2 linked regions of the Granulosicoccus antarcticus IMCC3135 genome follow. The protein of the gene in region 2 binds, or shares a complex with, the protein of the main gene of each other region. Links are inferred from orthologs where the notes say so. Each region holds a gene or a part of one and is shown on either strand. Other genes may lie near its edges.

Evidence for each region.
Region 1: the proteins of IMCC3135_RS18380 (region 2) and gcvH are in contact, whole or in part, in a crystal structure (PDB 3A7A), measured with the Escherichia coli proteins. The link is inferred for Granulosicoccus antarcticus IMCC3135 from one-to-one orthologs.

The regions. Positions count from the first base shown.
Region 1 is NZ_CP018632.1:2,326,006-2,330,305, forward strand. Bases 1-2,802 are described here. They hold gcvH (glycine cleavage system protein GcvH), read left to right. Parts: upstream 1-1,107; coding sequence 1,108-1,497; downstream 1,498-2,802. Other genes in these bases: gcvT (glycine cleavage system aminomethyltransferase GcvT), read left to right, coding at 1-1,072; gcvP (aminomethyl-transferring glycine dehydrogenase), read left to right, coding at 1,559-2,802. In the rest of the region: more of gcvP, read left to right, coding at 2,803-4,300. UniProt on the Escherichia coli protein: The glycine cleavage system catalyzes the degradation of glycine. The H protein shuttles the methylamine group of glycine from the P protein to the T protein.
Region 2 is NZ_CP018632.1:4,257,282-4,263,057, reverse strand. Bases 1,343-4,121 are described here. They hold IMCC3135_RS18380 (lipoate--protein ligase), read right to left. Parts: upstream 3,351-4,121; coding sequence 2,334-3,350; downstream 1,343-2,333. Other genes in these bases: IMCC3135_RS18375 (hypothetical protein), read left to right, coding at 3,568-3,756; IMCC3135_RS18385 (ABC transporter ATP-binding protein), read right to left, coding at 1,343-1,944. Also shown: IMCC3135_RS18390 (hypothetical protein), read left to right, coding at 1-192; more of IMCC3135_RS18385, read right to left, coding at 220-1,342; IMCC3135_RS18365 (GAF domain-containing protein), read left to right, coding at 4,290-5,765; IMCC3135_RS18360 (M50 family metallopeptidase), read left to right, coding at 5,762-5,776. UniProt on the Escherichia coli protein: Catalyzes both the ATP-dependent activation of exogenously supplied lipoate to lipoyl-AMP and the transfer of the activated lipoyl onto the lipoyl domains of lipoate-dependent enzymes.

The DNA.
Region 1 (4,300 bases), 1.9 Mb from region 2 along the record:
ACAGACACCGCTATATCAGGCGCATCAAGAGCACAACGGCAAACTGGTTGATTTTGCCGGCTATTCATTGCCCATTCACTACGGTTCACAGATCGCTGAACACAAGGCCGTGCGTGATTCCGCTGGCATGTTTGATGTTTCACACATGACCATCATCGATTTGCAGGGTGAGGTTATCCCCTGGCTGCGTACGTTGTTGAGCAATGATGTGGCCAAGCTCAAAGACGGTCGCGCTCTGTATACCTGTATGTGTACTGAGACCGGTGGTGTCATCGATGATCTGATTGTCTATCGCCTCGAGGAAAATCGTTTTCGTCTGATCGTCAATGCGGCCACTCGTGAAAAGGATCTGGCGTGGATGGAGTCACACAAGCCTGCCGATGTCGAATTGCAGGAAGTCAGCAATACGGCGCTTATCGCGGTGCAGGGGCCTGATGCTGTCAATCTGGCCAACAAGGCACTCGCTGAAATGGGCGTATCGGCCGATCTCAACGCGATGGGGCGTCATACGGCACTGGAGCCTGGCGACTGGTTCGTCGGTCGTACCGGTTACACCGGTGAAGATGGGGTCGAGATCGCACTGCCTGCGAACAAGTCAATCGAGCTATGGAAAGCTCTTGCAGCACAAGGTGTTGAGCCTGCCGGGCTGGGTGCACGCGATACGCTGCGTCTGGAAGCCGGGCTTTGCCTGTACGGGCAGGATCTGGACGAGCAGCATACGCCAGCTGAGTCTGGTGTCGCTTTCACTATTGATATCAAAGATCCGGACAGGAACTTTATCGGTCGCGAAGTGCTGGAAGATCACAAGCTGTTCGGCGGGCGTTTCGTTCAGATCGGAATTATACTGGAAGGACGCGGTGTACTGCGCCACGGTCAAGTTGTCGAGCGTGCGGGCCGACCTATAGGAACGGTTACTTCGGGTTCTTTCAGCCCCACTCGTGGTTTGTCGGTTGCGCTTGCCCGGGTGGACAAGGAATTCAAGGGTGGGTGTGATGTGAAAATTCGCGATCGCCTCATTGCAGCCCGTATTGCCTCCGTACCTTTTGTGCCTCATGGTCGGGCACGAGAGTAGAATATTTCCACCACTCTAATTAGGAGACAAATCGTATGGATATCCCAGGCGATCTGAAGTTTGCACCATCCCACGAATGGGTTCGAGTCGAGGAAGATGGAACCATCACGGTCGGTATCAGCGGTCATGCCCAAGAGCAATTGGGTGATCTGGTATTCGTCGAAACACCGGAAATAGACCGTGATTGCGAGGCTGAAGAAGGCATTGCCGTGGTTGAATCTGTCAAGGCGGCATCGGATATCTACGCACCGGTTGCTGGCAAGATAATCGACACCAACCCGAATCTGGCCGATAACCCAGAGCTGGTCAATACTGATCCTTACGGTGAAGGCTGGTTGTTCAAGCTGGCACCGAACGAGGTTGAAGACGTGGAAAACATGATGAGTCCGGATGACTACGAAGCTTTCGTTGAGTCTGAAGAATAATTGTTGATTGCCTACCTGCCCAGGCAGGTTCAATTCACCCCCTACTGAGAAAATCGCCGGTATGACTGAGCACAAGGATTCTGTCGCAATGCAGTTTGCAAACCGACACATCGGTCCTCGAGAAGAGGATATCGCTCACATGCTGGCAACGATTGGTGAGTCCAGTCTGTCCGGTCTGATCGCCAAGGTCATACCGGACGGAATTCACCAGCACGAGTCGCTGGCTCTGGCTACAGGCATCGATGAGCCTCAGGCACTGGCGGAGCTGCAGGCTCTGTCAGAAAAAAACCAGATTCTGACTAGTCTGATCGGGCAGGGATACCATGATTGCCACACACCGGCAGTCATTGCACGCAACGTGTTTGAAAACCCGGCCTGGTATACGGCCTATACGCCGTACCAGCCCGAGATCGCCCAAGGGCGTCTGGAAGTGCTGTTCAACTTCCAGACACTGATTGCCGAACTGTGCGCCATGCCGATCGCCAACGCCTCCTTGCTGGACGAGGCGACAGCCGCAGCAGAAGCCATGAGCATGGCTCATCGCGGATTACGTGGTAAGCGCAACACCATCATTGCTGCCAGTGATTGTCATCCGCAAACGCTGGATGTCATGCGCACACGCGCCGAACCACTGGGAATCGTTGTGCAAACGGTTGCCGTGGCCGACATGAGTGAGCTTGTCAATTCAACCGCTGACGATGTCTTTGCGATTCTCGTGCAATACCCTGGTACAACCGGTGAGGCTGTTGTGCCGACAACGGCTGTGGCGGCCGCCAAAGAGGCGGGTGCTCTGGTTATCGCAGCTGCTGATCTGTTGGCATTGACACTACTATCACCGCCCGGAGAGTGGGGTGCGGATATCGTGGTCGGCAGTGCTCAGCGCTTTGGTGTGCCCATGGGATTTGGTGGCCCGCATGCCGCTTTCATGGCCACAACTGATGCCTATAAACGTAATTTGCCGGGCCGGTTGGTTGGGCAGTCTCGAACGATAGATGGCAAGCCTGCCTACCGTCTCGCGCTGCAAACGCGTGAGCAGCATATACGTCGTGAAAAGGCGACGTCCAATATCTGCACGGCGCAGGCTTTGCTCGCCATTATGGCAACGCTCTATGCGTGCTATCACGGTCCGCAGGGACTAAAGCGCATTGCAAGTCGTGTACGTGCTCATGCCGATATGATGGCTGCACTGCTGCGTGATAGCGGGCTGGTTGTCAGCAATCAAGACTGGTTTGATACGCTGAGTGTCGTGGTGACAGACGGTGCGGCTTGTCTGCAACGACTGGAGCAGGCCGGTTACAACGCCCGCCTGTCTGGCGAGGCGCAGCTGAGTCTGGCGTTTGATGAAACCACAAGTCGTGAACAGGTACTGGAAATAGCTTCCCTCATTGTTCAAGTGTCCCTGGATTCAATGGCTGGCAAAGCCAGCAAGCTGGAAGTCCGGCAGCGTGATGATGCAAGCGATCGACCCGTAAGCTTTCTGTCGCAAGCCTGCTTCAACGATTTCCAGTCAGAAACAGAGATGATGCGTTATCTGCGGCGTCTGGCCTCGAAAGATATCGCTCTGGATCAAGCCATGATTCCGCTGGGTTCCTGCACCATGAAGCTCAATGCGGCTGCCGAGATGATGCCCGTTTCATGGCCGGGATTTACTCGCATCCATCCGTTTGCCCCGCAGTCACAGACCGAGGGCTATCGTGAAATGATTGCTCAGCTGGAAGCCATGCTTTGCGCCTGTACGGGCTATGACGCGGTGTCGCTGCAGCCTAATGCGGGTAGTCAGGGAGAGTACGCCGGTCTGCTGGCTATTCGTGCCTATCATGAAAGCCGTGGTGATCATCAGCGGACTGTCTGCCTGATTCCCAGTTCGGCTCACGGCACTAATCCTGCCAGTGCGCAGATGGTCGGCATGCAGGTGGTTGTGGTCAAGTGTGATGCGGCCGGTAACGTGGATATCAGTGATCTGCAAGCCAAGCTGGACAAGCACGCCGACAAGGTTGCAGCCATCATGATTACCTATCCCTCAACCCATGGTGTGTTCGAGTCGGGCGTCACCGATGTCTGTGAGCGTGTTCATGCGGCAGGGGCTCAGGTCTACATCGACGGTGCCAATCTCAATGCCATGGTGGGCACGGCCCAGCCTGGCAAGTTCGGCGGGGATGTATCGCATCTGAACCTGCACAAGACTTTTTGCATTCCACACGGTGGTGGCGGTCCGGGAGTCGGGCCTATCGGTGTGGGTGAACACCTGAAGCCCTGGTTGCCGGGCCATGCGACACTGGATAACAAGGCGGGTGCTGTCAGTGCTGCGCCTTACGGCAGTGCCATGATATTGCCCATTACCTGGATGTATATACGCATGATGGGGCCGGCAGGCTTGCTGCATGCGACTGAAGTGGCCATTCTCAATGCCAACTACATTGCCGCGCGACTATCGACGGTGTATCCGATTCTTTATCGCGGTGAAGATGGTTTTGTGGCGCATGAATGCATACTCGATACGCGGCCGCTGAAAAGCGAAACGGGCATCAGCGTTGATGACATCGCAAAGCGTTTGATGGACTATGGCTTTCACGCGCCGACCATGTCATTTCCCGTTGCTGGCACCTTGATGGTTGAACCGACCGAAAGCGAATCGCTGGTTGAGATCGACCGATTTTGTGATGCCATGTTACAGATCCACGCCGAGGCTCTGAAGGTCAAGGAGGGCAAGTGGTCCGCTGAAGACAATCCACTGATCAACGCCCCGCACACAGCAGAGCAGTTGACGGCTGATGAGTGGACACATCCCTATACAAGAGCTGAA
Region 2 (5,776 bases):
CGGGATCATCTGCTTGACTGGCTGGAGCCACAATGGGCCAACGCGGTATATATGCAAACATCGGATGTGGTACTGGCGGTTGGCGAGTTGGTATCAATGCTGCCTCGCCGAAAATGGGATTTTGACCTGCTGCGCGCTCGCCAGCCACTGTTCGATATGAGTGGGCATAGGGAGCGCGATATTAGGCATTGACGGCTGTTTGATCGTCACATCATGATGTTAATACACGCGATCCAGACCGCTTGCTGCCTGGAGTTTGCTGTAACGTCCGCCGATCTCCAGCAGTTCTTCATGATTGCCGATTTCGGTTATGCGGCCTTCCTCCATAACCACGATGCGATCTGCATGGCGGATGGTGCCAAGGCGGTGCGCAATGATCAATGTGGTTCGACCCGCACACAGTTTGCTCAGTGCGGCCTGAATCTCCCTTTCGGTCTCTGTATCGAGGGCGGAGGTGGCTTCATCGAGAATCAGTATGGAGGGGTTGCGCAGGAATGCCCTCGCGATGGCAACGCGTTGTTTCTGACCACCGGACAGGCGTAAGCCGCGTTCTCCGACTATGGTGTCCAGTCCTTCCGGCATGTTCTCGATGGTGGAGTCGAGCATGGCGCTATGGGCCGCTTCGAGAATTTCCTCCTCGCTGGCATCCAGTTTCGCATAGGCGATATTCTCGCGAAGAGTGCCGCCGAACAATAGAACATCCTGTGAGACCATGCCCACCTGTTGGCGAAGACTGTTGAGTGTGAAGTCTTGCAAGGCAATGCCGTCTATCGATATCTCGCCACTGTCTACCTCGTAGAAGCGCGGGATGAGAGTCAGTAGTGTCGTTTTTCCTGCACCAGAAGGACCAACAAAGGCAACGGTTTCACCGGCCTTGATATCCAGATGAATATCTCGCAGCACATCGCCATCGTTGCCGTATGCGAAGGTCACACTATTAAAGCGAATATCGCCGCGCAATGTTGGTGCTGGTTGGGCGTTGGGCAGGTCGGCGATGTCAGCTTTGGTGTCAAGCAATTCCAGATAGCGTCTGAAGCCTGCGATGCCGCGTGGATAAGATTCTATGACGGATGCAATCTTGTCCAGTGGTCGAAAGAAAACGCCTACAAGTAGCAGAAAACCAACAAAACCTCCTGTAGTCAGTGTGTCTTGCATGACCATATATGCGCCCACGACCATGATGGTGACCTGTACCGCACGCATGCCCAGATACTGAATGGATACGGAGGCTGCCATGACTCGGTAGGCTTCCAGCTTTGTTTTCCGATAGCCATGATTGTCCTTGGCGAAAAGTCCATTCTCGTGTTCTTCGTTGGCAAAGGATTGCACGACACGAATACCCGTCAGGTTCTCTTCCAGTCGAACGTTGAAGTTGCCGACTCTGGCATAGATAGCGCGCCATGTTCGCGTCAGCTTGCCGCCTGCGACAGTGGTCAGCACAACTGATAGAGGGACGATCAGGGCGCTGAGCAAGGCCAGTTCCACGTTGATCCAGAGCATCAGGGCAAAAGCCCCGACGAAGGTCATGATGGCAATGAACAGGTCCTCGGGGCCGTGGTGTGCCACTTCACCGATTTCTTCAAGGTCGCGTGTGACCAGGGATACCAGCCTGCCGGTACGCTGTTTGTCATAATAGCTCCATGACAAGCTCTGCAAGTGTGCAAAGGCACGCCGGCGCATTTCGGTTTCGATGTTGATACCCAGCATATGCCCCCAGTAGGTGACGATGGAGATCAGTCCTGCTGAGACGGTATAGATCAACATCAGCCCGATGGCGGCGAATACGGTCAGCCTCAAATTACCCTGTGGCAACAGGTGGTCAATGAAGCCGGTGACTGCCAGAGGAAATGCCAGTTCGAGCATGCCAGCAACTACAGCAGCACCAAAATCGAGCCAGAACAATCCAATCCATGGGCGATAGTAGGAAAAAAATTCTCGTAACATTGGGCTGATGACGATTGTTGGAGATAGGGCGAGCTTAAAGAGCCCCGTAGAATCTGTTGGAGTATATATGCCAGCTTTTTTGACGGTACCTGACTTAATAATTGTCAATGCAGTCAATTCACTTTGGACTGAAAGCGAATAGATTTCTAAAAAAAATGATACAAATGATAATCATTCGCATGAAATGTGCACGTCAAACGCTCACTTGAATTAGAACATTCATTGCGTTCTATCTGATCTTGAGTGTGCGTTAGAAGGTTTCATGACGTGTGTGGTTAGTCGAGGGGCCGGTGTCACCAATACAACGGGTACCAACGGACGCGATGAAATGTGCATGCGCGACCTTGTTGGTTCATATACCTTACAAAGGAAGATGTTTGCTTACGTTCTCAAGCGATTGCTCCCATGAGCCATGAACGAAATTCCTGTAGTGAACCTTCGTTGGCGCGATTGCTGGCAATCAAGGCGTCCAGGTGAGCGCCTACTTCTCTCTGGTTATACCCGGAGCCCTTGATGCTTTCTGCCAGTTGTTCAAATGGTGAAGGGTCAAGGCTATCCGTATAGAGCCTGGCGTCCTGAATGCGCCCCTTTGTTACGTTGAGAAAGACTTCAACACCGCCCCAGTTGAAACGTTCATCCAGTAAATGTGTAAATTCCGGAGTTTTCCCGTAGTTCCAATCCCAGCTACTGTAGAACTGGAAGATCTCTTCCAGGCCGGGTAAGTCGTAATTGTCGCCGGGGGCAATGTACTCGATCTCCACTTCGGCCTCGTAGTGGCCAAGGTAGGCCTCGATCAGTGCGCCACTGACCACGTCATGATTGATGCCTTGTTTGATCTGATCAAGATTGGTGACTCGTGACTTGACTGAAGTGATGCCTTTTGCGGCAAGTTTCTTTGGATTGGGGGTCAGGTAGCTGGCGAGCCTATTCAGATCGCTGTGCAGTAACAATGTCCCGTGATGAAAGCCTCTGTCTTTCGTTTCCCGGTAGGCCGATCCCGAGAACTTTCTCAACATATCTCCCTCCTGTACGACCAGATCATTTCGGCCGTTGGCAATCGCGTCTATGTCCAGTAATTTCAGGGCATCAAGAACAATGTTGGTGGATACTGTTTTGTCATATTCAGGCTTGCCAGCCATGAAGGTAAAGTTGCTATTGCCAGTGTCTTGAAATACAGCTCCGCCCCCTGTACGTCTTCTGGCAAGCTTGACATTGTCTTCCTCCATCCGGGAAATATTGCATTCCCGCCAAGGGTTTTGTGCACGCCCGATAACGACGGTGTCGATATTTCTCCAGATGAACAGAACACGATGCTCAGGGCTCATTTTCTCGAATATGACCTCCTCGACAGCGAGGTTGAACCAGGGGTTGTTTGATGTTGAAACCAGCACTCGTGTCTTGTTCATGAACTCTTCCATTGATATTTAGGTGCTATTGTAATCAAATGAGAATGATTATCAATAAGAGTTTGGATGAGGCAACTGTCAATACAGTCGATCTGCTGCGGATTGAATGAGAGATATTTGTCAGAAATGCAATACAAATGATAATCATTCGCATATGCTCACTTGAATTGACTTCTACATCGTCCAGATGCGCAAGGTCACCAATGTGGTTCAGTCCATGCCAAACGATAAGAAACCGCTGGTATTCATGGAAAACGCAGCATGGCTTCATCCGGAAGAATTCAAGGACCTGGACCCGCAAGCCACCTTGAGTTTCATGCGTACCTTGTCGATCGTCTTGAATCCGAGTATTGCCAGCGCGCAGGAAATGGTCATTGCCATGGGTACCTCGCTCCTATTGGCATGATCACATCGCTGATTGGCATATCGTTTTTCATCAGTCTGATTTTGGGCCAGCGGGCCGAGGCAAGAGCTGACGGCTCATGCCTACCCGAGCTTGTAGTAATGGATCATTCAACTCGGCTCGTCTGCTCGACCCCGGGCTATTGGCAGGTTGTGCAGGGCAAGCTGATTTGCCAGTAGCAACAATTGCCAGAGGTTATACGTGGGGAATTGCTGTTTGATGAAACGGGATGTACCTCTTGCCATGTGCCGGTGCTGAAAACCGTTAGCCAGATGACGGTTCTGCATTGAATCGGTTTCTCGAATCGTTGTAGGAAAATGCGCAGAAACAGATTTGTAACCTGTTCGTAGGGCCTATCGCTGTCACATATTTGTGTACATGTGACGTATTTCCAGGTTTGTGTCTTTGCTTGGAATGCTGCTTGCTGAACAACTTTCATAAATCCCCATTTCATGGCGACAACCTGGAAGTTGATCTGTTCACATGCAACGATATTCTTACTGCAGTTCGGTTGAACCGGTTTCGACCTATCTGTAATGGGTAGTCTCGCTGACAACTCAAGGTACGCCACCGCGGGTGCGAACGCAGACTCTAAGGAAGCTCCAACACCAGAGATTGCGGCCTTGCATGCTCGTGCCGTAAGAGCGGAGAGACTGGCTGGACATCAGGCGGTGTTGGTTGGCATGCTCGCAGAGCTGCTCGCCAGTAACTCCCTGGAAGGTGCGTTGGATGCATTCGCAGGAGCACTGCAGTCAAAGTTCGGTTGTGATCGAGTTGCGATTGCCCTGGTAGCAGGCAATGATCTGAGCCTGTCGGCTGTCTCGCAACAGGCCGTGCTTGAAGCCTCTTCATCCGAGGCTCGTTTGCTGGTCGATGCCATGTGCGAGGCCTGCGCTCAGGAATCCATCGTGTGCTGGCCACCAACCTCGGATGCTTTGGGCGTGCTGGTTGCTCACCGGGCATTGGCAGGAAGACGTTTGACAGGTGCGATTTGCAGCGTACCGTTGTATGTCAACCAGGAGTTGGTCGGTGCTTTCTTGCTGGAACGACGTGATCAACGTGCGTTTCCCGTTCAGACGCTTGAGCGTCTGTCTGTGTGCCTGGCACCCTTGCTGACACTGCACAAGAAGGCGGATCGTGGCTGGTTGCGTGTCTTTGGTTCTAGCTTGAATACGCACCTTGGACGATACCTGGGCAATGAGCGTCCTGGCATGCGAGCACTGTGTATTCTGGCCGGGCTTCTTGTTGTCGGTTCATTGACGATGACAATGCGTTGGCAGATCGTGGCCCCCGCTGAATTGCTATCCAATGAACGTCGTCTGATTACAGCACCTCAGAATGGCTTTGTCTCCGATATGCTGGTGATTGCCGGGGATAGAGTTACTGAAGGGCAAGTGATTGCCCGATTGGATCGTCGTGAAATGCAGCTTGAAGCGGCAAGTCGCGACAGCGATATTGCCATGGCAGATGCTGAGTTTCGGGCGGCGATGGCCAGCTACGATCGTCAGGCTACCGGTATTGCCCGGGCACGCCTGGCACAAGCCAGGGCACGGCGTGAGGGCGTTGAGCAGCGACTGAATCGTTCGGATCTGACATCTCCTATTGATGGGCTTGTGATTGCAGCCGATGCTGCCCGCACGAGTGGTACTGCCGTATCACGTGGCGAAACCTTATTCGAAATTGCACCCAATGCCGACTTCGAAGTTCACGTTCTGGTGGATGAGGCGGACGTGTACGACGTGTTCGAGGGTCAGACAGGGATGCTCTCACTGAGGGCCATGCCGGGAGAGGGCTTATCCATTGTCGTAGAGTCTGTGTATCCCGTGGCAGAAGCCAATGAAGGCATGAACCGGTTTCGTGTTCAGGCCACGCTCTCTGAGCCTGTTGGCAAATTACGTCCGGGACAAAGTGGCGTTGTTCGACTGGATGCCGGCCGGATGAGTGTCATGGGAGTAATGACCCGGCGATTGAATCGCGCGCTGGCTGAGTTGTGGTGGCGGTTGGTCGGATGAGTGATACCTCT